DNA from 3 places in the Streptomyces sp. NPDC031111 genome. Region 3 is predicted to be linked to each of the others. Evidence: riboswitches for the same ligand, from Rfam matches in the RefSeq annotation. Region 3 holds a riboswitch; each other region holds the start of a gene.
The links. A riboswitch is a leader RNA that binds a small molecule or an ion and turns the genes downstream of it on or off. The one in region 3 is predicted to bind cobalamin.
Positions count from the first base shown of each region.

Region 1: another riboswitch for cobalamin. It lies ahead of ACZ470_RS17495 (ribonucleoside-diphosphate reductase subunit alpha); the one in region 3 lies ahead of ACZ470_RS32575 (cobalamin biosynthesis protein).
Region 2: another riboswitch for cobalamin. It lies ahead of ACZ470_RS36385 (energy-coupling factor ABC transporter permease); the one in region 3 lies ahead of ACZ470_RS32575 (cobalamin biosynthesis protein).

Region 1 is NZ_JBVIGS010000007.1:332,240-341,593, reverse strand. Features, by position in the region: gene ACZ470_RS17515 (bifunctional albaflavenone monooxygenase/terpene synthase) at 1-901, shown strand, start outside; gene ACZ470_RS17510 (helix-turn-helix domain-containing protein) at 921-1,883, opposite strand; gene ACZ470_RS17505 (hypothetical protein) at 1,977-2,201, shown strand; gene ACZ470_RS17500 (ribonucleotide-diphosphate reductase subunit beta) at 2,232-3,245, opposite strand; gene ACZ470_RS17495 (ribonucleoside-diphosphate reductase subunit alpha) at 3,245-5,608, opposite strand; cobalamin riboswitch at 5,733-5,894, opposite strand; gene ACZ470_RS17490 (GNAT family N-acetyltransferase) at 5,910-6,416, opposite strand; gene mctP (monocarboxylate uptake permease MctP) at 6,496-8,124, opposite strand; gene ACZ470_RS17480 (DUF3311 domain-containing protein) at 8,121-8,387, opposite strand; gene ACZ470_RS17475 (GntR family transcriptional regulator) at 8,593-9,354, opposite strand, start outside.
Region 2 is NZ_JBVIGS010000027.1:74,018-83,371, reverse strand. Features, by position in the region: gene ACZ470_RS36400 (energy-coupling factor ABC transporter ATP-binding protein) at 1-524, opposite strand, end outside; gene cbiQ (cobalt ECF transporter T component CbiQ) at 521-1,270, opposite strand; gene ACZ470_RS36390 (energy-coupling factor ABC transporter substrate-binding protein) at 1,277-1,651, opposite strand; gene ACZ470_RS36385 (energy-coupling factor ABC transporter permease) at 1,648-2,358, opposite strand; cobalamin riboswitch at 2,389-2,571, opposite strand; gene ACZ470_RS36380 (ABC transporter substrate-binding protein) at 2,774-4,360, shown strand; gene ACZ470_RS36375 (ABC transporter permease) at 4,381-5,349, shown strand; gene ACZ470_RS36370 (ABC transporter permease) at 5,355-6,242, shown strand; gene ACZ470_RS36365 (ABC transporter ATP-binding protein) at 6,239-7,216, shown strand; gene ACZ470_RS36360 (ABC transporter ATP-binding protein) at 7,209-7,868, shown strand; gene ACZ470_RS36355 (hypothetical protein) at 7,903-8,235, opposite strand; gene ACZ470_RS36350 (TetR/AcrR family transcriptional regulator) at 8,322-8,939, shown strand; gene ACZ470_RS36345 (hypothetical protein) at 8,955-9,354, opposite strand, start outside.
Region 3 is NZ_JBVIGS010000020.1:51,939-61,292, forward strand. Features, by position in the region: gene ACZ470_RS32540 (ABC-F family ATP-binding cassette domain-containing protein) at 1-1,108, opposite strand, end outside; gene ACZ470_RS32545 (VOC family protein) at 1,310-1,723, shown strand; gene ACZ470_RS32550 (hypothetical protein) at 1,743-3,188, opposite strand; gene ACZ470_RS32555 (alpha/beta hydrolase) at 3,358-4,485, opposite strand; gene ACZ470_RS32560 (class II aldolase/adducin family protein) at 4,665-5,381, opposite strand; gene ACZ470_RS32565 (inorganic phosphate transporter) at 5,646-6,899, shown strand; gene ACZ470_RS32570 (hypothetical protein) at 6,941-7,162, shown strand; cobalamin riboswitch at 7,344-7,481, shown strand; gene ACZ470_RS32575 (cobalamin biosynthesis protein) at 7,604-8,545, shown strand; gene ACZ470_RS32580 (cobyric acid synthase) at 8,542-9,354, shown strand, end outside.

The DNA of each region.
Region 1 (9,354 bases), on a different contig from region 3:
CGTCCGGGTCGCCGCCCGCTGCCTGATGCGCGGCAGCTACATGGACGCCCGGGCCGACCGCATCTGCGCCGACCTCGCCGCGCTGTTCAGCGGTATGTACCAGCGCATGGTGGTGCCGCTCGGACCGCTTTACAAGGTGCCGCTGCCGGCCAACCGCGAATTCAACCGGGCGCTGGCCGATTTGCACCTCCTGGTCGACGAGATCGTCGCCGACCGACGGGCAAGCGGTCAAAAGCCGGACGATTTGCTGACGGCTTTGCTGGAGGCGAAGGACGAGAATGGAGAGCCCATCGGGGAACAGGAGATCCACGATCAGGTCATCGCCATAATCACGCCCGGCAGCGAAACCGTCGGAGCCACGATCATGTCGCTGCTCCTGGTTCTCACCGAGCACCCTGAACTCGGCGACAAGATCCGCGACGAGGTGAAAACCGTCGTGGGTGACCGCCCGGTGGCATTCGAGGATGTCCGAAAGCTGACGTACACCGCGAATGTCGTCACGGAGACCCTGCGGCTGCATCCGGCCGTATGGATATTGACGCGCCGTGCGGTGACCGACACGGAACTCGGCGGATACCGCATTCCCCGTGGGGCGGACATCATCTACAGTCCCTACGCGATCCAGCGCGACCGGCGGTCGTACGAGCGGCACGAGGAGTTCGACCCCGACCGCTGGCACCCGGAGCGGGCCAAGGACGTGCCCAAGTACGCGATGAGCCCGTTCAGCGTGGGCAACCGCAAATGCCCCAGCGACCACTTCTCGATGGCCGAGCTCACGCTCATCACCGCCGTGGTCGCCTCCGCCTACCGCTTCGACCAGGTGAGCGGCTCCGACGCCCGGCCCCGGATCGGCGTCACGCTCCGGCCGCGCCGCCTGATGCTGCGGGCGGTGCCCCGCTGACCGGCCGCGCGGCGCGCGTTCAGGCGGCCTCCGGGCCCCTGAACGTGCGCCGGTAGGCGTGCGGGGTGGTACCGACGGCGCGGACGAAGTGGTGGCGCAGTGCCGCCGCGTTGCCGAAGCCGGTGCGGCCGGCCACGGCGTCCACCGTCTCGTCCGTGGCCTCGAGCAGATGCTGGGCGAGCAGCACCCGCTGGCGCAGGATCCAGCGGTAGGGCGTGGTGCCGGTCTCCTGCTGGAAGCGCCGGGCGAAGGTGCGCGGGGACATGTGGGCGCGGGCGGCGAGCTGCTCCACGGTGGTCTCCTCGTCGAGATGCCGCTCCATCCACACCAGCACCTCGGCGATGGTGTCGCCCTCGGACTGCGGCAGCGGGCGCTCGATGTACTGGGCCTGCCCGCCGTCCCGGTGCGGGGGCACCACCATCCGCCGGGCGATCTTGTTGGCCACCTCCGGCCCCTGCTCCTTGCGCACCAGATGGAGACAGGCGTCGATGCCGGCGGCGGTGCCCGCGGAGGTGATCACCGGGTCCTCGTCGACGTACAGCACATCCGGTTCGACGATCAGGTGGGGATATCGCCTGGTCAGCGCCTCCGCGTGCTTCCAGTGCGCGGCGGCGCGCCGGCCGTCGAGCAGCCCGGCGGCGGCGAGCACGAACACCCCGGAGCAGACGCTGAGCACCCGCGCGCCCCGGTCCACGCCCCGGCGCAGGGCGTCCAGCAGCTCGGGCGGGAACTCCCGGGAGTCGTAGCAGGAGCCGGCGGGCACGGCGATGAGGTCCGCCGTCTCCAGCCGCTCCAGACCGTGCTCGATCTGGAGGGTGAAGCCCGTGTTGGCGCGTACGGCGGGACCGTCGGCCGAGGCGACGGCGAAGTCGTAGACCGGCAGCCCGTCGTCGCTGCGGTCGACACCGAAGACCTCGCAGACGACACCGAGTTCGAAGGGATTCACACCGTCGAGCAGGACGGCGGCCACGTTGTGGAGCATGGCTCCAGTGTGCCTCGCCGTTGGCAGTAAATCGAGGGTGTACGGCAGTCCTGCCACTCCCGGTAAGGAGTATCGGGCGGGACAGTGGTGTCCATGGATGCACAGCAGACACAAGCACTGATCGCGATGGTGGCCGTTCTCGGCCTGTTCGTCTTCATGACCCTGCCCGCGCTGATCGGCCTCGCGCGCGAGCGGCGGATCGACCGGCAGATCAAGCGGGCCGAGGCCGCCCGCGCCGCCGAGCACCGGGAGGCGCCGGCGGCGGCCCCGCGCCCGGCGAAGGGTGCCGCCCCGCACCGCACCGCACGAGCGGCGTGACGGCGGGGCGGCACGGGGACGCCGGGTCCCCTAGAAGTCCTCGTCCAGGTCGACCGTGCCCTCCACGGCGACCTGGTACGCGGACGGCCGCCGCTCGAAGAAGTTCGTCAGCTCCTGGACGCCCTGGAGCTCCATGAAGGAGAACGGGTTCTCCGAGCCGTACACCGGCGCGAAGCCGAGCCGGACCAGCCGCTGGTCGGCGACGCACTCCAGGTACTGCCGCATCGACTCGGTGTTCATGCCCGGCAGCCCGTCCCCGCACAGGTCGCGCGCGAACTGGAGCTCCGCCTCGACGGCCTCGCGCAGCATGTCGGTGACCTGCTGCCCGAGTTCCTCGTCGAAGAGGTCCGGCTCCTCCTTGCGCACGGTGTCGACCACGTCGAAGGCGAAGGACATGTGCATCGTCTCGTCGCGGAACACCCAGTTGGTGCCGGTCGCCAGACCGTGCAGCAGGCCCCGGCTGCGGAACCAGTAGACGTAGGCGAAGGCCCCGTAGAAGAACAGGCCCTCGATGCACGCGGCGAAGCAGATCAGGTTCAGCAGGAAGCGACGGCGGTCCGCCCGCGTCTCCAGCCGGTCGATCGTCTCGACCGAGTCCATCCACCTGAAGCAGAACTCGGCCTTCTCCCGGATCGACGGGATGTTCTCCACGGCCGCGAAGGCCGCCGCCCGGTCGTCCGGGTCGGGCAGATAGGTGTCCAGCAGCGTCAGATAGAACTGGACGTGCACCGCCTCCTCGAAGAGCTGCCGCGACAGATACAGCCGCGCCTCGGGGGAGTTGATGTGCTTGTACAGCGTCAGCACCAGGTTGTTCGCCACGATCGAGTCGCCGGTGGCGAAGAAGGCGACCAGCCGGCCGATCAGGTGCTGCTCGGCGGGGCTGAGCCTGGCGAGATCGGCCACGTCCGAGTGGAGGTCGACCTCCTCCACCGTCCACGTGTTCTTGATCGCGTCCCGGTAGCGCTCGTAGAAGTCGGGGTAGCGCATGGGGCGCAGGGTCAGTTCGAAACCCGGGTCGAGCAGGTTCTTGTTCTCGCTGGTCATTACTGGCAGGCCTCGCAGGACTCGGGGTTCTCAAGGGAGCAGGCGACCGCCTCGGGGTCGGCCGGCTGCTGGACGGGGACGGACGCGCGTGCCGCGCGGGCGATCCGGGTCGCCGGGCGGGAGCGCAGGTAGTACGTGGTCTTCAGGCCCTGCTTCCAGGCGTAGGCGTACATCGAGGAGAGCTTGCCGATGGTCGGCGTCTCCAGGAACAGGTTGAGCGACTGCGCCTGGTCCAGGAACGGGGTGCGGGCGGCGGCCATGTCGATCAGGCCGCGCTGCGGGATCTCCCACGCCGTGCGGTACAGCCGCCGTACGTCCTCGGGGATCCAGGCGAAGTCCTGCACCGAGCCGCCGGCCTCGCGCAGCGCCTCACGGGTGCGCGCGTCCCACACGCCGAGCCGCTTGAGGTCCTCCACCAGATACGAGTTGACCTGGAGGAACTCCCCGGACAGCGTCTCGCGCTTGAACAGGTTCGACACCTGCGGCTCGATGCACTCGTACACACCCGCGATCGACGCGATGGTGGCGGTGGGCGCGATCGCCAGGAGCAGCGAGTTGCGCATCCCCGTGGAGGCGATCCGCTCGCGCAGCGCCGCCCAGCGCTCCGGCCAGGTGAGGTCCGTGTCGTAGTGGTCGGGGTGCAGCACGCCCCGGGCCGTACGCGTCTTCTCCCAGGCCGGGAGCGGGCCGTTGCGCTCGGCGAGGTCGGCGGAGGTCTCGTACGCGGCGAGCATGATCCGCTCGGCGATCCGCGTGGACAGCGCCTTCGCCTCGGCCGAGTCGAAGGGCAGGCGGAGCCGGAAGAAGACGTCCTGGAGACCCATCGCGCCCAGGCCCACCGGGCGCCAGCGGGCGTTGGAGCGGCCCGCCTGCTCGGTCGGGTAGTAGTTGATGTCCACGACCCGGTCGAGGAAGGTGACGGCCGTGCGGACGGTCTCGTCGAGACGCTGCCAGTCGATGTCACCGGCCGCCTGGTCGACGAACGCGCCCAGATTGACCGACCCCAGGTTGCAGACCGCCGTCTCCCCGTCGTCGGTGACCTCCAGGATCTCCGTGCACAGGTTCGACGAGTGAACGACGTGCCCCGGGGTCGCCGTCTGGTTCGCGGTCCGGTTGGCGGCGTCCTTGAAGGTCATCCAGCCGTTGCCGGTCTGCGCGAGCGTGCGCATCATGCGCCCGTACAGCTCGCGGGCCGGGAGCGTCTTCCGCGCCAGGCCCTTCGCCTCGGCGGCCCGGTACGCCGCGTCGAACTCCTCGCCCCACAGGTCGACCAGTTCGGGCACGTCCGCCGCGGAGAACAGCGACCAGGACGCGTCGGCGTTCACCCGGCGCATGAACTCGTCCGGCACCCAGTGCGCGAGGTTCAGGTTGTGCGTACGGCGGGCGTCCTCGCCGGTGTTGTCCCGCAGCTCCAGGAACTCCTCGATGTCGGAGTGCCAGGTCTCCAGGTAGACGGCCGCCGCGCCCTTGCGCCGACCGCCCTGGTTCACGGCGGCGACCGAGGCGTCGAGTGTCTTCAGGAACGGCACGATGCCGTTGGAGTGCCCGTTGGTGCCGCGGATCAGCGAACCCCGGGCGCGGATGCGGGAGTAGGACAGGCCGATGCCGCCGGCGTGCTTCGAGAGGCGCGCGACCTGGTGGTAGCGGTCGTAGATCGAGTCCAGCTCGTCCTTGGGGGAGTCCAGCAGATAGCAGGACGACATCTGCGGGTGCCGTGTACCGGAGTTGAACAGGGTGGGCGAGGAGGGCAGATAGTCCAGGCGGCTCATCAGCCCGTACAGCCGGGCGACCTCGTCCAGGGCGCGGACGGTGTCGTCCTCGGCGAGACCGGCGGCGACCCGCAGCAGGAAGTGCTGGGGCGTCTCGACCACCTTGCGGGTGACCGGGTGCCGCAGCAGATAACGGCTGTGCAGGGTGCGCAGGCCGAAGTAGCCGAAGCGGTCGTCGGCCCGGACATCGATCAGCGCGTCGAGGCGGGCGGCGTGCAGCCGGACGAAGTCGGCGGTCCGGTCGGCGATCAGGCCCTCGCGGTGCCCGGTCGCGACGGACTCGGTGAAGGACGTGACCCCCTGCGAGGCGGCCTCGGCGCGGATGCCGATGGTCAGCAGCCGGGCGGCGAGCCGGGAGTAGGCCGGGTCCTCGGAGATGAGACCGGCCGCCGCCTCGGTGGCCAGCTCCCGCAGCTCGGCCTCGTCGGCACGGGCGGACCGGCCGCGCAGCGCGGCGGCGGCGACCCGGCCGGGGTCGGCGTCGGGCAGGTCGGCGGTCAGCTCGGTCAGGGTCCGCAGCAACGCGGCACCGGGTCCGTCGCTCTCCGCGGTCACGTCGATCGCTGAAGCCGGATCGGCTGGCGCGATGGTCACGTGGGGCTCTCCCTCGCTCGGCACGGGGGCCTCGAAGAGGGCAGGGGGCAGCACACGAGCGCACGGGGCGTCGCGTCCACCGGCCCATTCCGCGAGGCCCGGACGTCAGGGCACCCGGACCGGACGGCCGGGCGCACTGTCGGCAGGTCCTCGGACTGACGCCCATGCGCACGCGGGCATGGGTACACCGTTGCGGGACAGTTCCGGATTCACACCGGATTCCCCTGCGGCGACAGCGAGCATGAGCATACATCTTGTGCCGGGTGCCGCCAGCAGGCCCATATGTTGTGTCGCGGAGGTGTCAGAGCGTCAACTCATAGGTGAGAAGAGTGATGTCGTCCAGCTCCGGCAGAGGGTTCCAGTCGCGCTCCGGGGTGCGGGTGAAACCCAGCCGCTCGTAGACGCGGTGGGCCGAGCGCATGGTGCGCTGGGTCGACAGCACGATCCGAACACAGCCCTCGACGGCCCGCGCCCGGTCGACGCAGGCGCGCACCAGCGCCTCCCCGGCACCCCGGCCCCGGCCCTCGCGGGCGACCGCGAGCATCCGGATCTCCGCCTCGCCCGGCCCCGCTATGTCGGCCATCGGGCCGCGGCCCGGCACGAACGTCACCCCGCCCAGCACCGACCCGTTCTCCACGGCGACCAGCACCTCCGCGGCGGCCGCCCGCTTCGCCACGTCCCTGAGCTCGTCGAGGTACGCGTCGCTCTCCCCGAAGTCGAGCAGCCCGTCCAGCAGATAGGCCCGCGCGGTGATCTCACCGAGTTCCGTGTGCTCGCCGGGCTCCACCGGCCGGATGACGATGTCCATGAGGGGAGTGTGCCGGACGGGTACGACAACGGGCCGCCGGATTTTCTCCGGCGGCCCGTCGCCTCAGGCGTGTACCGCGTCAGTGCGAGCTGCCCGCCGTGGCCGGCGGGAGCTCCACCTGGACACCGGGGTCGCCCGCGTCCGCCGTGTAGTCCTGCGGCTTGGTCTCGTCGACGCCCTCGGGCGCCTTGACGGCCCTCATGACGAAGGTCAGCACCACCGTGACCAGGACGTTGATCACGAAGGCGGTGAGACCGATGTAACCGATCTCGCCGATGCCCGGGATCTCCTCGGACGACCCGCCGAAGTGCTTCTGCGTCGGCGAGGCCACCCCGTACGCGGCGACCGTGCCGTAGATCATGCCGACCGCCCAGCCGCCGATCAGCGCCCAGCGGTGGAACCAGCGGGTGAACAGACCGCCCACCAGTGCCGGGAAGGTCTGAAGGATCCAGATGCCGCCCAGCAGCTGGAAGTTGATCGCGACCGTCTTGTCCATGGTCAGGACGAAGACCAGCGCGCCCACCTTCACCAGCAGGGACACGACCTTGGAGACCTGGGTCTCCTGCTTCGGCGTCGCGTCCGGCTTGATGAAGTCCTTGTAGATGTTGCGGGTGAAGAGGTTCGCCGCCGCGATCGACATGATCGCCGCCGGCACCAGCGCGCCGATGCCGATCGCCGCGAAGGCCACGCCCGCGAACCAGTCCGGGAACATGTTCTCGAACAGCTGCGGGATCGCCAGCTGGCCGTTGCTGACCTTGACCCCGGCCGCGATCGCCATGAAGCCCAGCAGCGCCAGCAGGCCCAGCATCAGGGAGTACAGCGGCAGGATCGTGGTGTTGCGGCGGATCACCTCACGGCTGCGCGAGGACAGCGTCGCCGTGATCGAGTGCGGGTACATGAACAGCGCGAGCGCCGAGCCCAGCGCCAGCGTGGCGTACGTCCACTGTCCCGCCTCGCCCGGTACCAGCGCGCCGCGCGGCGCGCCCGTGGCCGGGTTGGTCTCGTTGAAGGCCGCGCCCGCCTTGGCGAAGATCTCGTCGAAGCCGCCCAGCTTGATGGGGATGTAGATGATCGCCACCGCGATCACGATGTAGATCAGCGTGTCCTTCACGAACGCGATCAGCGCCGGCGCCCGCAGACCGGACGAGTACGTGTACGCCGCCAGCACACCGAAGGCGATCAGCAGCGGCAGGTCCTTGATGAACCAGTTGGTGTCCTCGCCGCCGCCGACGCCCATCACGTCCAGCACGGCCTGGATGCCGACCAGCTGGAGCGCGATGTACGGCATCGTTGCCAGGATGCCCGTGACCGCGACGGCCAGGGACAGCCCCTTCGAGCCGAACCGGCCGCGCACGAAGTCGGACGTCGTCACATAGCCGTGCTTGTGCGACACCGACCACAGCCGGGGCAGGAAGGTGAAGATCAGCGGGTACACCAGGATCGTGTACGGCACCGCGAAGAAGCCGGCCGCGCCCGCCGCGTAGATCGCCGCCGGCACGGCCACGAAGGTGTACGCGGTGTACAGGTCGCCGCCGAGCAGGAACCAGGTGACCCAGGTTCCGAAGGAGCGCCCGCCCAGGCCCCACTCGTCGAGGCTGTGCTCGTTCTCGGCCTTGCGCCAGCGCGCGGCCATGAACCCCATCGCCGTGACCAGCAGGAAGAAGAAGATGAAGACGGCGAGTGCCACGCCGTTCACGCCGTCGTTCACTGCGACGCACCGCCCTTCGAGGCCGAGCGGGCGCGCTGGTCACGCTGCCACAGCTTGTACGCGATCATCGTGAGCGCGGTCGAGAGCAGCACCCACATCATCTGGTACCAGTAGAAGAACGGGATGCCGATGAACACGGGGTCGGTCTTCGCGTAGGACCCGACCCAGAGCATGGCCACGAACGGTGCGACGAGACAGAGGGCGATGACGACGCGCATGGGCGTCACCACCGGCCCTCCTCTGGTTTCTGGGGCTTGTGACATCAGACGGCTCCCGTCCCCTCACTGATCACCGGCGGTAATGCGCAGGAAATCTAGGTCAGGGAGTGGTGCGGTCGTAACCCCTCGTCCGCACAGCGGTACCCAGGCGCCGCCCAACCGAGAGGCAACAGCAACGAAATTCCTGTCAACCACCCGCTTCGTCGGGTTTCGCCGTTCGGGTCCCGGGCCGGATCCGGCCGGGTCCGGCTCAGTCCTGGGGCCGCTTCAGACGCGCCACGAACTTGTACCGGTCACCCCGGTACACCGACCGCACCCACTCCACCGGCTGTCCGTCCCGGTCCAGCGAGTGCCGGGACAGCATCAGCATCGGCAGGCCGACGTCGGTGCCGAGCAGGCCGGCCTCGCGCGGGGTGGCCAGGGACGTCTCGATGGTCTCCTCGGCCTCCGCGAGATGGACGTCGTACACCTCGGCGAGGGCGGTGTAGAGGGACGTGTACTTCGCCAGGCTGCGGCGCAGCGCCGGGAAGCGCTTCGCGCTCAGATGGGTGGTCTCGATGGCCATCGGCTCACCGTTGGCCATGCGCAGCCGCTCGATGCGCAGCACGCGGCCGCCGGGCGTGATGTCCAGCAGCCCGGCGAGCCGGTCGTCTGCCGTGATGTAGCCGAGGTCCAGCAGCTGGGAGGTGGGTTCCAGGCCCTGGGCCCGCATGTCCTCGGTGTACGAGGTGAGCTGGAGCGCCTGGGAGACCTTGGGCTTGGCGACGAACGTGCCCTTGCCCTGGATGCGCTCCAGACGCCCCTCGACCACCAGCTCCTGGAGCGCCTGGCGCACGGTGGTGCGCGAGGTGTCGAACTCCGCCGCCAGCGTGCGCTCGGGCGGGACCGGAGTACCGGGCGGCGCCGTCTCCGTCATGTCGAGCAGATGCTTCTTCAGCCGGTAGTACTTGGGCACACGCGCCGTACGGACCGCTGTCCCACCCTCGTTCTCCGCACTGCTGACGTCGGTGCT
Region 2 (9,354 bases), on a different contig from region 3:
GGGTCGAGGCCCGCCGTCGGCTCGTCCAGGATCAGGACACGGGGACGCATGGCGACCGCGCCCGCGATCGCCGTCCGCTTGCGCTGCCCGTAGGAGAGCAGGTGCGTGGGACGGTCGGCGAGCGCGGTGATGTCCAGGGCGGCGAGCGACTCCGCCACCCGGGCACGCACCTCCGCGTCGGACAGGCCGAGGTTCAGCGGGCCGAACGACACGTCCTGACCGACGGACGCGGCGAACAACTGGTCGTCGGGATCCTGCACCACCAGCTGCACGGTGGTCCGCAGCGCCGTCAGCCCCTTGCGGTCGTACCGCACCGCCCGGCCCGCCACCGTCAACTCGCCGTCGTCCGGGCGCAGTCCGCCGCTCAGCAGCCGCATCAGCGTCGTCTTGCCGCTGCCGTTGCGCCCCAGCAGCGCCAGCTTGCGCCCCTCGCGCACCTCGAAGTCCAGGCGGGTGAGCACGGGCGGGCCGTCCTCGTACGCGAAGGACGCGCCCCGCAGGGCGACCAGCACGGACTCGCTCACGACAGTGGCCTTTCCAGTACGAGGGTGAGGGCGGCCAGCGCCGCCAGGAGCGCCACGCTCGCGACCGTGAACCGGACGGAGACGCGGGCCTCGGGGACCAGGACGCGCAGGGTGCCGTCGTAGCCCCGCCCGGCCAGCCCGGTCTGGAGCCGCGCCGCCCGGTCGAAGGAGCGGACGAACGCGGTCGCGCCGAGCCCGCCGAGGGAGCGCCAGGCCGCCGCGCGGGTGGTGTGCCCGAGCCGGGCCGCCTGCGCCTCGCGGATCCGGCGCACCGAGTCCAGCAGCAGGAAGCTCATCCGGTACGTCACCAGCGCCACGTCCACCAGCGGCGCCGGCACCCCGGCGCGCACCAGGCGCGGCAGCAGATCGGACATCGGGGTGGTGAACGCGAACAGCAGCACCCCGAGGGAGGCCGCCGACGTGCGCAGCAGCAACTCCCCGGCGCGCAGCGGCCCGTCCTCGGCCGGGGACACGAACCCGTCCGGGCCGCCGACCTGCACCAGCAGCGTCAGCGCCCCGGTGACGCAGAAGCCCAGCGGCACCCGGTAGGCGCGCCACAGCCGCCGCCCCGGCACGCCCGCCGGGCCGAGCAGCACCACGAGGGCGGTCAGCAGCACCAGGGCCGCGCCCGGCCACGGGGGCAGCGAGACGGCGAGCACGGTGAGGCCCAGCCCCAGTACGGCCTTGTCCACGGGATGACGGCGGCGCCAGCGGCTGCTGTGCGCCGCCGCGTCGATCGGCAGCACGGGCCGTCAGACCCGTCGTCGTTCGGGAGCGGCTTCGTCACCGGCGCCGGCCTCGTCACCGGCCTCCGCCGCCGCGAGTGCCCGCGCCTCGCCCTGCCGCCGCCCGCGCCGCAGCCCGAAGTAGTACGCGAGGACGCCCGCGCCGAGCGCCGCCTGAAGGGCGAACAGCGCCGACTCGATCTCCCCGGACGGCGGTTCGTACAGCGGCGCGAACCACGGCTCGTAGTCCGGGTCGATCTCGGCGATCGCCGTCTCCGCCTCGGCGTCGGAGCCCGTGAACGGCTCCTCCTTGTGGTCGCCGAGCCCGAGCACCAGGGGGATCACCGCGAGCGCGGCCACGAGCACCAGCAGCAGCGTGTTGATCTTCGCGTTACGGCTCATCGGGCCACCGCCCCGGCCGAGTCCGCCGTCTTCCGCCCGGCCGCCGAGGCCACCAGCACCCCGAGCCGGGTCAGCTCACCCCTGCTCGACTGCACCAGCATGCGCATCACCAGCACGGTCAGCAGCCCCTCGCTCACCGCGAGCGGGATCTGCGTCACGGCGAAGATGGAGCCGAACTTCCCCAGCGCGCCCAGGAATCCACTGCCCGGATCGGGGAAGGCGAGCGCCAGCTGCACGCTCGTCACGCAGTACGTCGACAGGTCGGCGACGAACGCGCCGGAGAACACCGCGACCATCAGCGGCACGTCGTACCGGCGCAGCAGCCGGTAGACGCCGTACCCGGCCCACGGGCCGACGACCGCCATCGAGAAGACGTTGGCGCCCAGGGTGGTCAGCCCGCCGTGGGCGAGCAGCAGCGCCTGGAACAGCAGGGTGATGGTGCCCAGTACGGCCATCGCCGGCGGGCGGAACAGGATCGCGCCCAGCCCCGTACCGGTCGGGTGGGAGCAACTCCCCGTCACCGACGGCAGCTTGAGCGCGGACAGTACGAACGTGAACGCTCCCGAAGCGCCGAGCAGCAGCGTGCTCTCGGGATGTTCCCTGACCTCACGGATGAGCGACCGGGCTCCGTGGACGACGAACGGCGCCGACGCGACGCCCCAGGCGACCGCGTGCGCCGGTGGCAGAAAACCCTCGGCTATGTGCATGGCTCAGCAGACCCTCTCCAGCACCTCGTGGATGGTTGACGCGCCTTGGCCGGTCTCCTGGCTGACGGGTACCACCGCCCGTGCTCCGCCTTCCCGGGTCCCGAAGAACCCAGTGGCTGCCCGCGAGGGCCGGAGCCGGACTTCCCGATCACAGTGGCGAGGGCCGCACCGGTATCGCACCGATTTCCCGTCACCAAGGCGTGGTGACAGTAGTGCCCGTTCCGGTCCGGTGACAAGCGGCCACAGGGGGCGCTCGGACGGCGCCCGGCAGCTCCCACCCCGGCGCACACCTGAGCACTTGACACGGGCGGCGCCGCCCCTCGGAACGGGGGAGTGAGGGGCCGGCGTCATGGGTAGAGCCTTGCTGCAATTAATATGCAACAACGACTTTCAGGCAACAGGGGTGTGAGGTTCCATGACGACCCGACGAATACGGGCCGCCGCCGCGGTCGCGATGGCCGGCGCGGTCGCCGCCTGCTCGGCGCCGGGCGGGGGCGGCGCGGACGGCGGAGCGTCCGCCGAATCCGTCGTGATCGGTGTCCCGTCCGAACCGGACACCCTCAGTCCGCTGCTGGGTTACGGCAAGGACGGCAACTCCAAGATCTTCGACGGCCTCCTCGCCCACGACGCCGACATGAAACTGAAGCCGGCCCTGGCGAAGGCGCTCCCCGAGGTCACCGACGGCGGCCGCACCTACACGTACACCCTGCGCGACGGCGTGACGTTCAGCGACGGCGAGCCGCTCACCGCCGACGACGTGGTCTTCACCTACCGCACCGTGCTGGACGAGAGGACCAACAACACCGCCAAGAGCGAACTCGACGCCATCAAGGAGGTCAGGGCGGAGGGCGACGACAAGGTCGTCTTCACCCTCGACCACCCCTACGCGGCCTTCGCCTCCCGCACGGTGCTGCCCGTCGTCCCCGAGCACATCGCGGGCGAACAGGACCCCAACACCGGCTCCTTCAACACCAAGCCGGTCGGCACCGGACCGTACGTCCTCACCGGCTGGAGCAAGGGCGAGAAGCTCACCTTCAAGGCCAATCCGGACTACTGGGGCGGCGCCCCGAAGGTGAAAAAGCTCACCATGGCGATCATCGCCGACGACGACGTCCGCGCCACCCGGCTGCGCTCCGGCGACCTCGACGGCGCGACCCTCCCGCCCAACCTCGCGGCCACCTTCAAGGACGACGACGGGAAGAGGACGTACCGGGCGACGTCGTACGACTTCCGCGCCGTGACCCTCCCCACCGGCAACCCGGTCGCCGGCGACACCGCGATCCGCCGCGCCCTCGACCTCGCCGTGGACCGCGAGGCCATGGTCGACAAGATCCTCGACGGCGCCGGCCGCCCCGCCTACGGCCCGTTGCCCATCGACGACCCCTGGTACGCCAAGGGCATCGAACGCCCCCGGAACCTCGACGAGGCCGGGCGCATCCTCGACCGGGCGGGCTGGAAGCCCGGCAAGGGCGGCATCCGCGCCAAGGACGGCCGCCCCGCCCGCTTCACCCTCTACTACCCCTCCGGCGACAAGGTCCGCCAGGACCACGCCCTCGCCTACGCCTCCGACGCCAAGAAGGCCGGCATCGACGTCAGGGTCGAGAGCGCCACCTGGGAGGTCATCGAACCCCGGATGAAGCACGACGCCGTCCTCGCCGGCTTCGGCAGCACCGGCGATCCCGACTTCGGCCTCTACACCCTGCTGCACTCCTCCCTCGCCGGGGACGGCTTCAACAACATGGCCCTGTACGACAACCCGGCCGTGGACGAGGCCCTGGACACCGGCCGCCGCACCCAGGACCCCGAGGACCGCAAGGCCGCCTACGACGACCTCCAGCGCGAACTCGTCGAGAACCCCGGCTACACCTTCCTCACCCACATCGACCACATGTACGTCCTCGCCGACCGCTGGTCGGACCTCACCACCCAGACCGAACCGCACGAGCACGGCTTCGCCAGCGGCCCCTGGTGGAACGTCGAGGACTGGCAGACCGAGAAATGACCTCCCTCCCCTGGGGAGAGATGACCCGGCTGGTGGCACGGCGGGCCCTGTTCGCCGTGCCCGTGCTGCTCGTCGTCACCTTCGGCGTGTTCGCCGTCGCCGCCGCCTCCCCCTTCGACCCCGTCAAGGCGTACGCCGGCACGGCCGCGCTCGGCGCCGACCAGGAGACCCTGGACCGGCTGCGCGAGAACCTCGGCGTGGACCGGCCGTTCACGAGCCGCTGGTGGGACTGGCTGACCTCCGCCCTCGGCGGCGACCTCGGCCAGTCCACCGTGATGCGTCAGCCCGTGGCCGAGGTCGTCGGCGAACGCCTGGTCTGGTCGGCCCTGCTGTGCGCCGTCGCGTTCGCCGCCGCCGTCCTGCTCGGCACCGTGCTCGGCGTCCTCGCGGCCCGCCGGCCGGGCTCGCTCCTCGACCGCGCGGTCACCTCCCTCGCGTACGCCCTGGAGGCCGCCCCGGTCTTCTGGATCGCCCTGCTCGCCGTCTGGCTGTTCGCCCTGAACCTGGACGTCCTCCCGGCCGGCGGCCTCACCGACACGGGCAGCGACCACGTCACCGCCGGACAGGTCACGAGCCACCTGGTCCTGCCCGCCGGCGTCCTCGCCGTCTCCCAACTGCCCTGGTTCACGCTGTACGTCCGTCAGGGCGTCGGCGACGCCCTCGCGGAGGACCCGGTGCGCGGAGCCAGGGCCCGCGGCCTGAGCGAACGCACCGTCCTGCTCGGCCACGCCCTGCGCTCGGGACTGCTGCCGGTGCTCACCCTGATCGGCTCCCGCGTCCCCGAACTCATCACCGGCGCCCTGCTGGTGGAGACCGTGTTCAGCTGGCCGGGCATCGCGGCGGCGACCGTGGAGGCCGCCACCGCCGTCGACTTCCCGCTGCTCGCCGCGCTCACCACCCTCGCCACCGCCGCCGTCCTCGCCGGAAACCTGCTCGCCGACCTGCTCTACGGACTGATCGACCCGAGGGTGAAGCTGAATGAGATGTGACCCACATGGCTGACACCACCACCGCCGTGACGAAGACGGTGTGGCGCACGCACGGCACCGCCCGCCGCTCCACCCACGCCCTCCGGCTGCGCGTCTCCGCCGTCCTGGTCGCCGTGACGGTCCTGGCGGTGCTGCTCGTACCGCCGCTGGTCCGGCTCGACCAGCAGGCCGTCGACCTCGCCGCCAAGCTCCTCCCACCCAGCTGGTCCCACCCCTTCGGCACCGACGACGTGGGCCGCGACCTGCTGCTGCGCTGCGTCTACGGCCTCCGTGTCTCCCTCCTGGTCGGTGTGGTGGCCGCGCTCACCGCCACCGTCATCGGTACGGCCGTCGGCGCCACCGCGGGCGCGCTCGGCGGCTGGGTGGACCGCGCGGTCATGCGTCTGGTCGACACCCTGTCCTCGGTCCCGCACCTGCTGCTCGGCGTCTTCGTCGTCGCCATGTTCCGGCCGGGCGTCTGGCCGGTGGTGATCTCCGTCGCCGTCACCCACTGGCTGTCCACCGCTCGTATCGTCCGCGCCGAGGTCCTCTCGCTGCGCTCCCGCCCCTTCGTCGACGCGGCCGTCTCCGGCGGCGCCTCACGGTGGCGGGTGACGGTACGGCATCTGCTGCCCGGTGTGCTGCCCCAGGCGGGGCTCGCCGCCGTCCTGATGGTGCCGCACGCCATGTGGCACGAGTCCGCCCTGTCCTTCCTCGGCCTCGGCCTGCCCACCCACACCGCCAGCCTCGGCACGCTCATCCAGGGCGCCCGCGGCTCGCTCCTCGCCGGACAGTGGTGGCCGACCCTTTTCCCCGGCCTGTTCCTGATCATCCCCACCCTCGCCGTCGCCGGCCTCGCCGGTGTCTGGCGGGAACGGATCAATCCGCGCCGCCGATCGGAGCTGACGCTGTGACCGAGCGATCCCCCGTGCTGTCGGTGCGCGGCCTGTCCGTGCGGTTCCTGCTGCCGGGCGGGCGGCGGATCGCCGCCGTCACCGACGCCCACTTCGACGTGGCGCCCGGCGAATGCGTCGCCCTGATCGGCGAGAGCGGCTGCGGCAAGTCCGTCCTGGCCGCCGCCCTGCTCGGCCTCCTCCCGGCCAACGCCCGGACCGCCGGCCACGCCCACCTCGGCGACCTCGACCTGCTCGCCGCCGACGAACGCACCCTCGCCCGCACGGTACGGGGCCGCAGGATCGGTCTCATCCCACAGAGCCCCGCCGCACACCTCACCCCCGTACGCACCATCCGCTCCCAGGTGGAGGAGACGGTCGCCCAGCTCACCGGTGTGCGGGGCCGTACGGCGCTGCGCGCCGCCGCCGAACGGGCCGCGGAGCGGGCCGCGTTCCCGGCGGACCATCTCGACCGCCATCCGCACGAACTCTCCGGCGGCCTCGCCCAGCGCGCCGCCACCGCCCTCGCCCTGGTCGGTGACGCGCCCCTGCTCCTCGCCGACGAACCCACCACCGGTCTCGACCGCGACCTGGTCGACCGCACCGTCGACGAACTCCGCCGCCATGTCGACGCCGACGGCGACCGGGCCCTGTTGATGATCACCCACGACCTGGCGGCGGCGGAACGCGTCGCCGACCGGGTGGCGGTCATGTACGCGGGCCGCATCGTCGAACTCACCGACGCGGCGGCCTTCTTCGGCACTCCCGGCCCCCGGCACCCCTACAGCCGGGGCCTCCTCGACGCCCTCCCCGACCGCGCCTTCACCCCGATCCCCGGAATGCCCCCCGAACTCGGCGACCTGCCCCCGGGCTGCGCCTTCGCCGCCCGCTGCGACCGGGCCACCGACACCTGCGCGACGCTCCCGCCCCTCACCGACTCGGTCGCCTGCCACCACCCGGCCCCCGCGGCCGCCCCGGAGGACATCCGTGCTTGAACTACGCGCCGTCACCGCCGGATACGACCGCCGGGCCCCGGTCGTACGGGAGGCGACCCTGACCGTTTCCCCCGGCGAGTCCGTCGGCCTGCTCGGCCCGAGCGGCTGCGGGAAGTCCACCCTGGCGAGGGTCGCCGCCCTCCTCCACCGCCCGGACTCCGGGGGAGTCGTCGTCGACGGCACCCCCGTACGCCGCTGGCGCCACCGGGCACCCCGCGAGCAGCGCACCGCCTTCGGCGTCGTCTTCCAGCAGCCCCGCCTCTCCGCCGACCCCCGCCTGCGCCTCACCGACCTGATCGCGGAACCGCTGCGGGCCACCGGCCGCCGTTCGTCCGTCCCCGGCCGCGTGGCCGAACTCGCCGAGACCGTCGGCCTGACCCCCGACCTGCTGACCCGCCGCCCCCACGAGGTCAGCGACGGGCAACTCCAACGCGCCTGTCTGGCCCGCGCGCTGGTGCTCCGCCCCCGCTGGCTCATCTGCGACGAGATGACCGCGATGCTGGACGCGTCGACCACGGCGGCGCTGGTGGGCGTGGTCGAGGACTACCGCACCGCGACGGGCGCGGGCCTGCTGTCGGTGGGCCACGACCACACCCTCCTGAACCGCTGGTGCGACCGCACGGTCCACTGGGAGACGGTCGTCGGACGGTGATGCCGGGCGCCCGGACCGTGTGCGCGAGGGGAGATCACCGTACGCCCGAGTGCTGGGCGCGCGGAGGGTTGGGCCGCCCCAGCGCGGAGTTGAGCCGGTAGGCCCCGCCCAGCCCGTGGAACACGGCCATGAGCAGCGCTCCACCGAGCGCGGCGACGAAGCCCGCGGCGGGATGGTCGGGGAGGTCGGCCCAGTACCCCAGGGCGACCGCCAGCGCGAGGCCGAGCGTTCCGGCCACCGCGTTGCGCAGGGGGCCGTTGCCCCACACGTTCGGGAAGTCCTCGCCGACCACCCCCTTGACGAAGTGCGGAACGGCGTTCGCGCCCATGAGTCCGGCGAGCGCGGAGAGCAGGATCACGTGCCACATGACGAGCCCCTCGATTCAGTCAACACCCGTTGACTGAACGATAGCCCCGTGTCCCCATTTCGGTCAACGGTTGTAGACTGACGTTCATGGACTCCCGCCCCACCAGCCGGGCCGAGCAGCGCCGCCGCACGGAATCCCGCATCCTGGACGCCGCCCGCCGGCTGTTCGCCGAGCTCGGCTACGACCGGGCCACCATCCGGGCCATCGCCACCGAGGCGGACACCGATCCGGGGCTGGTGATGCGGTACTTCGGCTCGAAGGACAAGCTCTTCGCCCAGGTCTCGGGGTTCCAGGAGGACGAGCTGGTGACCGGCTCCCCGGAGCAGGCCGCCGAACAGCTGCTGGCGGCCCTGGAGCACAAGCTCGCCCAGGAACCCACGGAGGCGCTCGCCGCGCTGCGGTCGATGTTCACGCATCCCGACGCGGCCGACGACGTCCGGTCCGCCATGGTGTCCCGGCAGCGGCAGGCCGCCGGGCACCTCGTCGACGACGACGCGGACCTGCGCGCCGGACTCATCGGCGCGCTCACCATCGGCACCGTGATCGGACGCCACCTGCTCCGCCTGGACGGCCTGCGGGACGCTCCCCCCGAGCGGGTCACGGAGCTCCTGCGCGGCGCCTTCCACGACATCGCCGGCGGTGGCCCGGACCGGCCGGACGACCAGCGCGGCACCGGGCGGACGAAACCGAGCCCGTCCCGGTAGCCGCGCGGCCCAGGGTCAGCCCTGGGCGCCGTCCATGAACTCCTCCTCGCCGAGCGCCCCCGCCGCCATGCCGCCGAGGAAGCCCTCCATGAGTTCGTCGACGCGCACCTCCGTGGCGCCCGCCGGGGCCGTGGTCTTCTCGCCCTCGCCCAGGCGCAGCACCAGCGCGAACTTCTCGACCTTCGCCTTCTCCGCCAGCGGGGCCAGGTCGACGGACACCTCGGTCAGGTCGCCGTTCCTGAGTGTGAAGTCGGCCGTGACCTTCTCGTCCGGGGCGTCCTTGAAGTCCTTGGCCGTCGGCAGTTCGGCGCCCGGCGGCAGTTCCTTCGCCAACGGGCCGAGTTCGCCGAACAGTTCGGTCATCAGGGTGCGGAAGGGCGCCGTGGCCTCGATGTGCTCGGTGCCGTCCGACCCG
Region 3 (9,354 bases):
GTCGCAGCAGGGTCGTCTTGCCGGCGCCGTTGAGGCCGAGGATGACGACCCGGGAGCCCTTGTCGATGGCCAGGCTGACGTCGGTGAAGATCTCCAGGGAGCCGTACGACTTCGACAGGCCCTCGGCCATCAGCGGGGTCTTGCCGCACGGCGAGGGCTCGGGGAAGCGCAGCTTGGCGACCTTGTCGGACTGGCGGACGTCCTCCAGGCCGGACAGCAGCCGCTCCGCGCGGCGGGCCATGTTCTGCGCGGCGACCGTCTTGGTGGCCTTGGCGCGCATCTTGTCGGCCTGCGCGTTGAGCGCGGCGGCCTTCTTCTCGGCGTTCTGCCGCTCGCGCCGGCGGCGCTTCTCGTCGGCCTCGCGCTGCTGCTGGTAGAGCTTCCAGCCCATGTTGTAGACGTCGATGGTGGCGCGGTTGGCGTCCAGGTAGAACACCTTGTTCACGACCGTCTCGACCAGGTCGACGTCGTGGGAGATCACGATGAAGCCGCCGCGGTAGGTCTTGAGGTAGTCGCGCAGCCAGACGATCGAGTCGGCGTCGAGGTGGTTGGTCGGCTCGTCCAGCAGCAGGGTGTCCGCGTCGGAGAACAGGATCCGGGCGAGCTCCACGCGGCGGCGCTGACCGCCGGAGAGGGTGTGCAGCGGCTGGCCGAGCACCCGGTCGGGCAGGTTCAGCGCGGCGGCGATGGTGGCGGCCTCGGCCTCGGCGGCGTACCCGCCCTTGGTGAGGAACTCGGTCTCCTGGCGCTCGTACTGCTTGAGCGCCTTCTCGCGGGTGGCGCCCTGGCCGTTGGCGATGCGCTGCTCGTTGTCGCGCATCTTGCGGATCAGCACGTCGAGGCCGCGCGCGGAGAGGATGCGGTCGCGGGCGAGGACGTCGAGGTCGCCGGTGCGGGGGTCCTGGGGCAGATAGCCGACCTCGCCGGAGCGGGTGACGTTGCCGGCGGCCGGGATGCCCTGGCCGGCGAGGACCTTGGTGAGGGTGGTCTTGCCTGCGCCGTTGCGGCCGACGAGGCCGATGCGGTCGCCCTTGGCGACGCGGAACGTGGCGCTTTCGATGAGGACGCGGGCACCGGCGCGCAGCTCGATGCCGGAGGCGGAGATCACGGACAGACTCCTGGGCAGGTGTGGGTGGCGGTGGGGGCGGCTGAGGACGTTCCCGCCGTCTAATGCGCGAGGAGAATGGCCATGCGAGCCATTCTAACGGGGCGGTGCAACCACTTTTTCTGCGCGCGGTTCCCCCGGCCGTTGTCGGTGGCCGGTGCCAAACTGGGCGAGATCCGGACATTCGACTGGGGAGTGATCGCCATGGCAGGTACGGGCGGCGGGCGTCCGAGCGTGGTGCCGACGCTGTTGTACACCGACGCGAAGGCGGCGATCCGGCAGCTCACGGAGGCCTTCGGCTTCACCGAGCTGTCGGTGTACGAGGGCGAGGACGGCACGGTCATGCACGCCGAGCTGGCGCAGGGCAACGGCGTGGTGATGCTGGGCACGAAGGGCCGCGGCGGGGTGTTCGACGCGGCGATGAAGGGCGCGGGCCCTGCCGGGGTGTACGTCGTCGTGGACGACGCCGACGCACACCACCGGCGCGCGGTCGAGCAGGGCGCGGACATCCTGATGCCCCCGACCGACCAGGACTACGGCTCCCGCGACTACATGGCCCGGGACCTCGAGGGCAACGTCTGGAGCTTCGGCACGTACGCGCCGGAGACCGGGGCCTGAGCCGGGGGCCGGCCCCCGGTCAGCCGCCGGTGTGCACCTGGAAGGCGGCTCGGCGGACCGCCTTGGCCAGGGCCGGGTCGGGGTGGGCCGCGGCGAGGGCGACCAGTACCTGGACGGTGCGCGGGTGGCCGACGGCGCGTACCTCGCTGAGCAGCGCGGGGACGGTCGGCTGTATCGCGGACTCCAGGTGCCGGACCAGCAGCGGGGCCTCGCCGTGGTCGGCGACGGCGGCCGCCGTGTCCACCCACAGCCAGGTGGCCTCCTCGCGGGTGAGGACCTCGTGGGCGTCCTCGGGGTCGGCGCCGTCGTGCTCCGCGAGCCACAGCAGGGCGTACGGCCGCAGCGTCGGCTCGTCGAGCACGGCGCGGACCTCGGGCTCGGCGGGGGCGCCGACCACCCGCAGCGCCTCGAAGGCGAGGCCGCGCAGCAGGGCGTCCTCACCCCGGGCGGCGTCGACCAGCTCGGTGACGGCGCTGCCCACCGGCCGGGCGGCGAGCCAGGCGCGGTATTCGGCGCGGGCCGCGTTGGGGCGCAGTTGGGCACAGCCGCGCAGCATGTCCTCGGCGCCCTGCTCGATGTTCCCGGCGGGGCTCTGCGCGGCGACGCAGATCTGCTCCAGCTTGACCCACACCGCCCAGCTGCCGAGCGGGGTGAGCGTGGCCTGCCCGTCGCCGTAGGTGAGGGCGCCGACGGAGGCGAGCGCCCGCAGCGCCCAGTCGAGCAGCGGCTCGAGCGGGGCGTCGGCGGCCGGCGGGGCGAGCGCGGGGCGGGGCCGCTGGAGCGGGATGCCGGGTCTGAGCTCGCGGCCGGGCGTCTCGGACTGCGGGGTGTAGTCGACTTCGCAGCGCTCCGTCCGGAGTTCGGTCACCCGCTGCTGGAGGAGGTCCAGGAGCTGGGCGACCGGGACCGGGCCGGCGGAGAGCTGGAGGAAGGAGAGGACCTGCGGCATGGCCGTGACGACCTCCGCAACGACGGTGGCCTCGTACTCCTCGGGCTCCGGGTGGGCGAGCGACCAGGCGTCGCAGAGGGCGACCCAGCCGCGCAGTACGGCGCTGTCGTCGCGGTCCCAGGCACGGAGCCGCCAGCCGGGGCGGGCGCTGTCGCCGTGCACCTCGATGAGGCCGGCCAGGCGGGCCGTGTCCCAGTCGGCGCGCACCTGAGCGGGGGTCAGGCCCAGGGCTCGGGCCGCCCGTTCGGCGGTCGCGTCGGAGAGGGTGGCCTTGCCGTCGGCGGTGGCGCTGTCCCCGCCGGGGCCGAGGGCGGCGTCGGCCCAGCGGGCGACGCGGGCCGCGGCGGCCAGACCGGAGCGCGCCATTCTGGCCAGCTCCGCCGGTGCCGGAGTGCCCTCCGGGGGGCGTGGCGCGGGGCGGCGCGAGCGCCGCTGGTTCATCGCTCTGGGGGCGGCGGCCAGGGGTCGCGGGCGGACGAGTCGAAGCCTGGAGTCGCGCGGGATACGGGACGTCACGGGTGCAGTCTTGCGGTTGACGGTCCGAAAACCCAAACGGAATGTCGACGGGGACGGCGGGAGGGCCCGCGCCTCGGGCCCGGACAGGGTCGGAGGGAGGGATTCAGGCCACTGGTACACCCCTAAACGGAATCACCGCCACCGGCCGTCCGGCCCGCACCCGCCGCTGTCACATGAGGGGCGTGAGGAAGCGCCGCAGGGCCTCCTCGTAGGGCCCGGGGTCGGCGTTCCACATCGCGGCGTGCGGGGCGCCCGCGACCGTGTGCAGGGTGATGGTGTTCGGGTGGTCGGCGGCGAGCCGGCGGGAGAACCGCCAGGGGGCCACCGTGTCGTCGGGGCCGTGGAAGATCTGGGTGGGCACCGTGATCCGCCCCAGGTGGACGGCGTCGGGCCTGCGGTCGCCGTACAGGCCGGTCCGTCCCTGGGCGGCGCGGACCGCGAGCGGCAGCAGGATCCCCGGGGTGTGCCGGGCCGCGGCGAGGGCGCGCAGGGTCGCCTCCCAGCTGAGCACCGGGGAGTCGAGGATCAGACCGGCGACGCGTGCGCGCACCTCGGAGCGGGCGGCGGCGCGCAGCGCCATGGTCGCGCCGGTGGACCAGCCGTACAGGACGACCTGCCGGGCGCCGGAGTCCACGGCGTGGTGGAGTACGGCGTCGAGATCCCGCCACTCGGTCTCGCCGAGGTGGTTGAGGCCGTCCGGGGAGCGCGGTGCGCCGGGGTCGCCCCGGTGGGCGGCGGCGAGCACCGGGAAGCGGTGGCGGTGCAGGAACTCCATGACGTTCATGGTGTGTTCCCGGGTGGTGCCGAGGCCGTGGACGGCGACCACCCAGGTGTCCCGGGCGCCCGGCACGAACCATGCGGGCAGGGGGCCGAGTTCGCCGGGGATGTCGAGGTCGGTGTGGTCCAGGCCGAGGGCGGTGCTCGGGTCGCCGACGTGGAGGCTCGGGGTGAGCCAGGCGCGGTCGCCGGGCTCCAGGGTGCCGTAGGTGACGCGTTCGAGACGGCGCACGACGGTGTCGGCGGAGTCCGGGGGGTCGGCCAGTACGGGTCCGACGACCGCGTGGAAGCCGTCGCCGGTGAGTCCGTGGCGGCCGGGGCGCAGCGTGGCGAAGTCCCGGGTGAGGCTGATCCGGCCTGCGGCTGTGGCGTGCACGGTGAGTTTCGGCTCGGTGGGGAGGGGGGCGCCGGGGGTCGTCCGCAGGGCGGCGTCGCTGGCGAAGCGGCCGGCGGCTACTGCGGCGGCGCCGGCGCCCATCACGGCGGTGACGGCAGCGGCCGTCGCTCTGACAGTGCGCACGTTCTCCAGTGTCCTGGGGGAGGGCGGTCGGGGCCAGTGGGGGTGGCCGGGGGGTGTCGCGCAGCCCGGCGCTAACGGGGTGCCGTCTGCGCCCACCCTCCCCCACTCTCGGCTTCGCTCGAGCGGGAGGTACCCCCATCGCCCCAGCGGCACGACTGCCCGCAGGGACGCGGGGGCGGTCAGCTCCTTTGGCCGTACGTCCGTAGGCGTTCTTGGACCTGCGTCAGTTGGTCCTGGGTCAGCAGGTGGGGGGTGCGGGACGGGATCGAGGAGGCCGTCAGCCATACGTGGCACATCCATTCGAGTTGGGCCGTGCGGTCGTAGGCCTGCGCGAGGGTCGTGCCGTGGGTGACGGTGCCGTGGTTCTGGAGGAGGCAGCCGGTGCGGCCGTCGAGCGCGCGGAGCATGTTCTCGGCCAGCTCGTCGGTGCCGTACGTCGCATAGCGGGCGACCCGGACGGGTCCGCCGAGCGCCGCGGCCATGTAGTGGATCAGCGGGAGCTCGTCGACGAGCGTGGAGACGGCCGTCGCGTGCACGGCGTGCGTGTGCACGACGGCGCGCGCGCCGGTCGAACGGTAAACGGCCAGATGCATGGGCAGCTCGCTGGTCGGGGCGAGCGTGCCGAGAACCCGCCGGCCGGTGAGATCGACACCGGTCACGTCGTCCGGCGTCAGCCGGTCGTACGGCACTCCCGACGGCGTGACCAGGACGGTCCCGCCGACCCGCGCGGAGACGTTGCCGGAGGTGCCGACGACGAGTCCGTCGGCGACGGTCCGCCGCGCGGTCTCGACGAGCTCCGCCCAGGCCCTCGCCTCCTCCTCGCTCACCCGTCTCCCCCGCGGATCGCCCACGCCCGCGCCCCCTGCTTCCCGCCCGTCCCGTCGCCGCTCAGCCATGCGGTGATCCTGCCAGGCGGCCGCGGCACTCTCCCGGGTGACCAGAACCACATCAGCGGTTCACTCGACCGGCTGAAGAAGCCCGCCCGAGAGGCTCGAGCCTCCGGTTGTGGGCCGACCCGTGCGGGACCGGGGCGGATCCGCCGTCCGGCGGAGCGCCCACCCCCTCTTACGGTCACCACGATGCCCATTCCAGTTCATCTTCCGTTCACCCTGGTTACCTACGTTCGACCAGCCAATGACCTCGAACGATTGCCTGGGTAAATGGAAAGCTTCTCGCTGATCCTCGCGATTGTGGTGGTAACCGCACTCGCGTTCGATTTCACGAACGGTTTCCACGACACCGCGAACGCGATGGCAACGACCATTTCGACCGGTGCGCTCAAGCCCAAGGTCGCGGTGGCCATGTCCGCCGTACTGAACCTTGTAGGCGCCTTCCTCTCCGTGGAGGTCGCCAACACGATCTCCAAGGGCCTCGTCGACGAGGCCGGCATCCGTCCCGAGGTCATCTTCGCCGCGTTGGTCGGCGCGATCCTCTGGAACCTCCTGACCTGGCTGGTCGGTCTCCCGTCCAGCTCGTCGCACGCCCTCATGGGCGGTCTGATCGGCGCCACCGTCGCCTCCGCCGGCTTCGGCGCGGTGCACGGCGACGTCCTCGTCACCAAGGTCCTGATCCCCGCGATCGCCGCCCCGCTGGTGGCCGGCCTCGCCGCGATGTTCGCGACCCGGCTGACCTACCGCCTGGGCCGCAAGGCCGACGGCAAGGCCTCCGAGAAGGGCTACCGCGCCGGGCAGATCGCCTCCGCCGGCCTGGTCTCCCTGGCCCACGGCACCAACGACGCCCAGAAGACGATGGGCATCATCACCCTGGCCCTGGTCGCCGGCGGCACCCTCGCCCCCGACTCCGACCCGCCCATGTGGGTCATCCTCTCCGCGGGCATCGCCATCGCGCTCGGCACCTACCTCGGCGGCTGGCGCATCATCCGCACCATGGGCAAGGGTCTGACCGACCTCCAGCCGCAGCAGGGCTTCGCCGCCCAGACCAGTGCCGCGACGGTCATCCTGGCCTCGTCGCACCTCGGCTTCTCCCTCTCCACCACGCATTCCGTTTCCGGTTCCGTGATGGGCGCGGGCCTGGGCCGCAAGGGCGGTGTCGTCCGCTGGTCGACGGCCACCCGGATGTTCGTCGCCTGGGGTCTGACGCTGCCGGCGGCGGCCCTCGTCGCGGCGCTCGCCGAGTGGGTCTGCGACTTCGGCGACTGGGGCACCGCCCTCGTGGCCGTCTTCCTGGTCGCCTCCAGCGCCGCGATCTGGAAGATCTCCCGGCGTGAGGTCATCGACCACACCAACGTCAACGACCACCAGGTCCCGGGCGAGGAGCCGTCCGGCGTGGTGACGCAGGCCATGGCCGCCGTGACCCCGCCCCCGGCGGGCACCGTGACCGAGGAGCTCGCGGCCACCATCGCCGCTCCCGCCGCCACCGACCCGGCGGCCCCCTCGGCCAAGACCACCGTCTGACCGCGACGCGGTAACCCCGGTACGAAGGAAGAAGAAGCACCATGAAGATCGACTGGGCGGCCCTCGGTTCCGTCTTCGGCGTCAGCCTCGTGGTCACCGTGGCCCTGGTGGCCCTGTTCACCCTCGGCATCAACGGCCTGTCCCGCCGTGAGCGGGCCGCCGCCCAGGGCCAGTCCGCGGCCCTGGCGGTCACCGGCGCCTACGCCTGCTTCGCGGCGTGCGCGGCGGCGGTGGCATACGGCATCTACCTGATCATGGCCTGATCGGCCCGGTCACACATCGCACTCGTCCGGCGGGCGGTGCGGGAGCCTCGGCGCCCGCACCGCCCGCCGACGTGTGCGGACCTCCACGGCCTCCGCGGACCTCCGATCGCGGTTCACCCACCGGAGCCCCTCTGTGGGCCTCAGCACACTTCAGCCTCGCAGGTCAACGGCAAGTTGACGGCCCTTCCGGGGCCGTGGTGGACTGCCTGAGCCAATACGGCGGCAGGAGAGGAAGCCGGTGCGATTCCGGCGCGGTCCCGCCACTGTCACCGGGGTGAACACCCCGGGAGCCAGGAACTCTCACCGCCGGTCTCGTCGAACCAGGGCGTGGACACCCTGAGTGAGGACATATCGCCATGCGCGGCTGCCTGTTGAGGTCGACCAGCGAGACCCCGCCCCACCTCGGGGCCGCTCCCTCCGGATCCGTCACCGGCTGAACCCATGGGTGCCGATCGCGTGTTCGCGTACGGCGCCGCCGCCGGCCTCCTCGGCGACCTGTTGCTCGGCGATCCCCGCCGGGGCCATCCGGTCGCCGCTTTCGGGCGGGCCGCGGCTGCCGTGGAACGAGTGCTGTGGCGGGACGACCGGGGCCGGGGCGCGGTGCACGCCGCCGTGTGCGTCGGCGGGACCGTGGCGCTGGGCGCCCTCGCCGCCCGCTGCGTACGCTCCTCCCCCGCCGCCTCCGTCGCCCTGACCGGCGTGGCCACCTGGGCCGTCGTCGGCGGGACCTCGCTGGCCCGGGAGGCCCGCGCCATCGAGCGGGCGCTGGAGGCCGGGGACGTCGAGGCGGCCCGGGCGCGGCTGCCGCACCTGTGCGGCCGGGACCCGCAGGCCCTGGACGCCGACGGCATCGCCCGCGCGGTGGTGGAGTCCGTCGCCGAGAACACCTCCGACGCCGTGGTGGGCGCGCTGGTGTGGGGTGCCGTCGCCGGGGTGCCGGGACTGCTCGGCTTCCGGGCCGTCAACACGCTGGACGCGATGGTCGGCCACAAGTCCCCCCGCCACCGCCGCTACGGCTGGGCCTCCGCCCGCCTCGACGACGTCGCCGGATGGCCGGGGGCGCGGCTGACCGCCGTACTCGCCGCGCTCGCGGGATCCGACCCGCGCGGGGCTGTGCGGGCGTGGCGCGCCGATGCCGCGAAGCATCCGAGCCCCAACGCCGGACCCGTGGAGGCGTCCTTCGCGGGCGCGCTCGGGGTGCGGCTCGGCGGAACCCTCTCCTACGGCGGGCGGGTCGAGCACCGGCCCGTCCTCAACGGCGGCGGGCGTGCCGTGGCCGTCGCCGACATCGACCGGGCGGTACGGCTCTCGCGGCGGGTCGGCTGGCTCGCGCTCGGGGTCGCTGCCGCCGCACGGAGCGTCGTGAAGGGACGTACGTCATGAGCGGTGGGGGTCTGCTGGTCGCCGGGACCACCTCGGACGCCGGCAAGAGCGTGGTGACCGCCGGGATCTGCCGGTGGCTGGCGCGGCAGGGCGTCAAGGTGGCCCCGTTCAAGGCGCAGAACATGTCGTTGAACTCGTTCGTGACCCGGGAGGGCGCCGAGATCGGGCGGGCGCAGGCCATGCAGGCCCAGGCCTGCCGGGTGGAGCCGACCGCGCTGATGAACCCGGTGCTGCTCAAGCCGGGCGGCGAGCAGTCCAGCCAGGTGGTGCTGCTGGGCAAGCCGGTCGGCGAGTTGAGCGCGCGCGGCTACCACGGCGGGCGCCAACAACGGTTGCTGGGCACGGTGCTGGACTGTCTGGAGCAGTTGCGGGGCACGTATGACGCGGTGATCTGTGAAGGTGCCGGAAGCCCGGCCGAGATCAATCTGCGGCGCACCGACATCGTGAACATGGGGATCGCCCGGGGCGCCGGGCTGCCGGTTCTCGTGGTGGGCGACATCGACCGTGGTGGCGTCTTCGCGTCGTTCTTCGGCACGGTCGCGCTGCTGTCCCGCGAGGACCAGGACCTGGTCGCCGGGTTCCTGGTGAACAAGTTCCGGGGCGATGTGTCGCTGCTGGAACCGGGCCTGGACATGCTGCACGGCCTGACGGGACGGCGTACGTACGGCGTGCTGCCCTTCCGGCACGGGCTCGGCATCGACGAGGAGGACGGGCTGAGGGTTTCGCTGCGCGGCGCCGTGCGGGAGTCGGTGGTGGCACCGCCCGTCGGCGAGGACGTGCTGCGGGTCGCAGTGTGCGCGGTGCCGCTG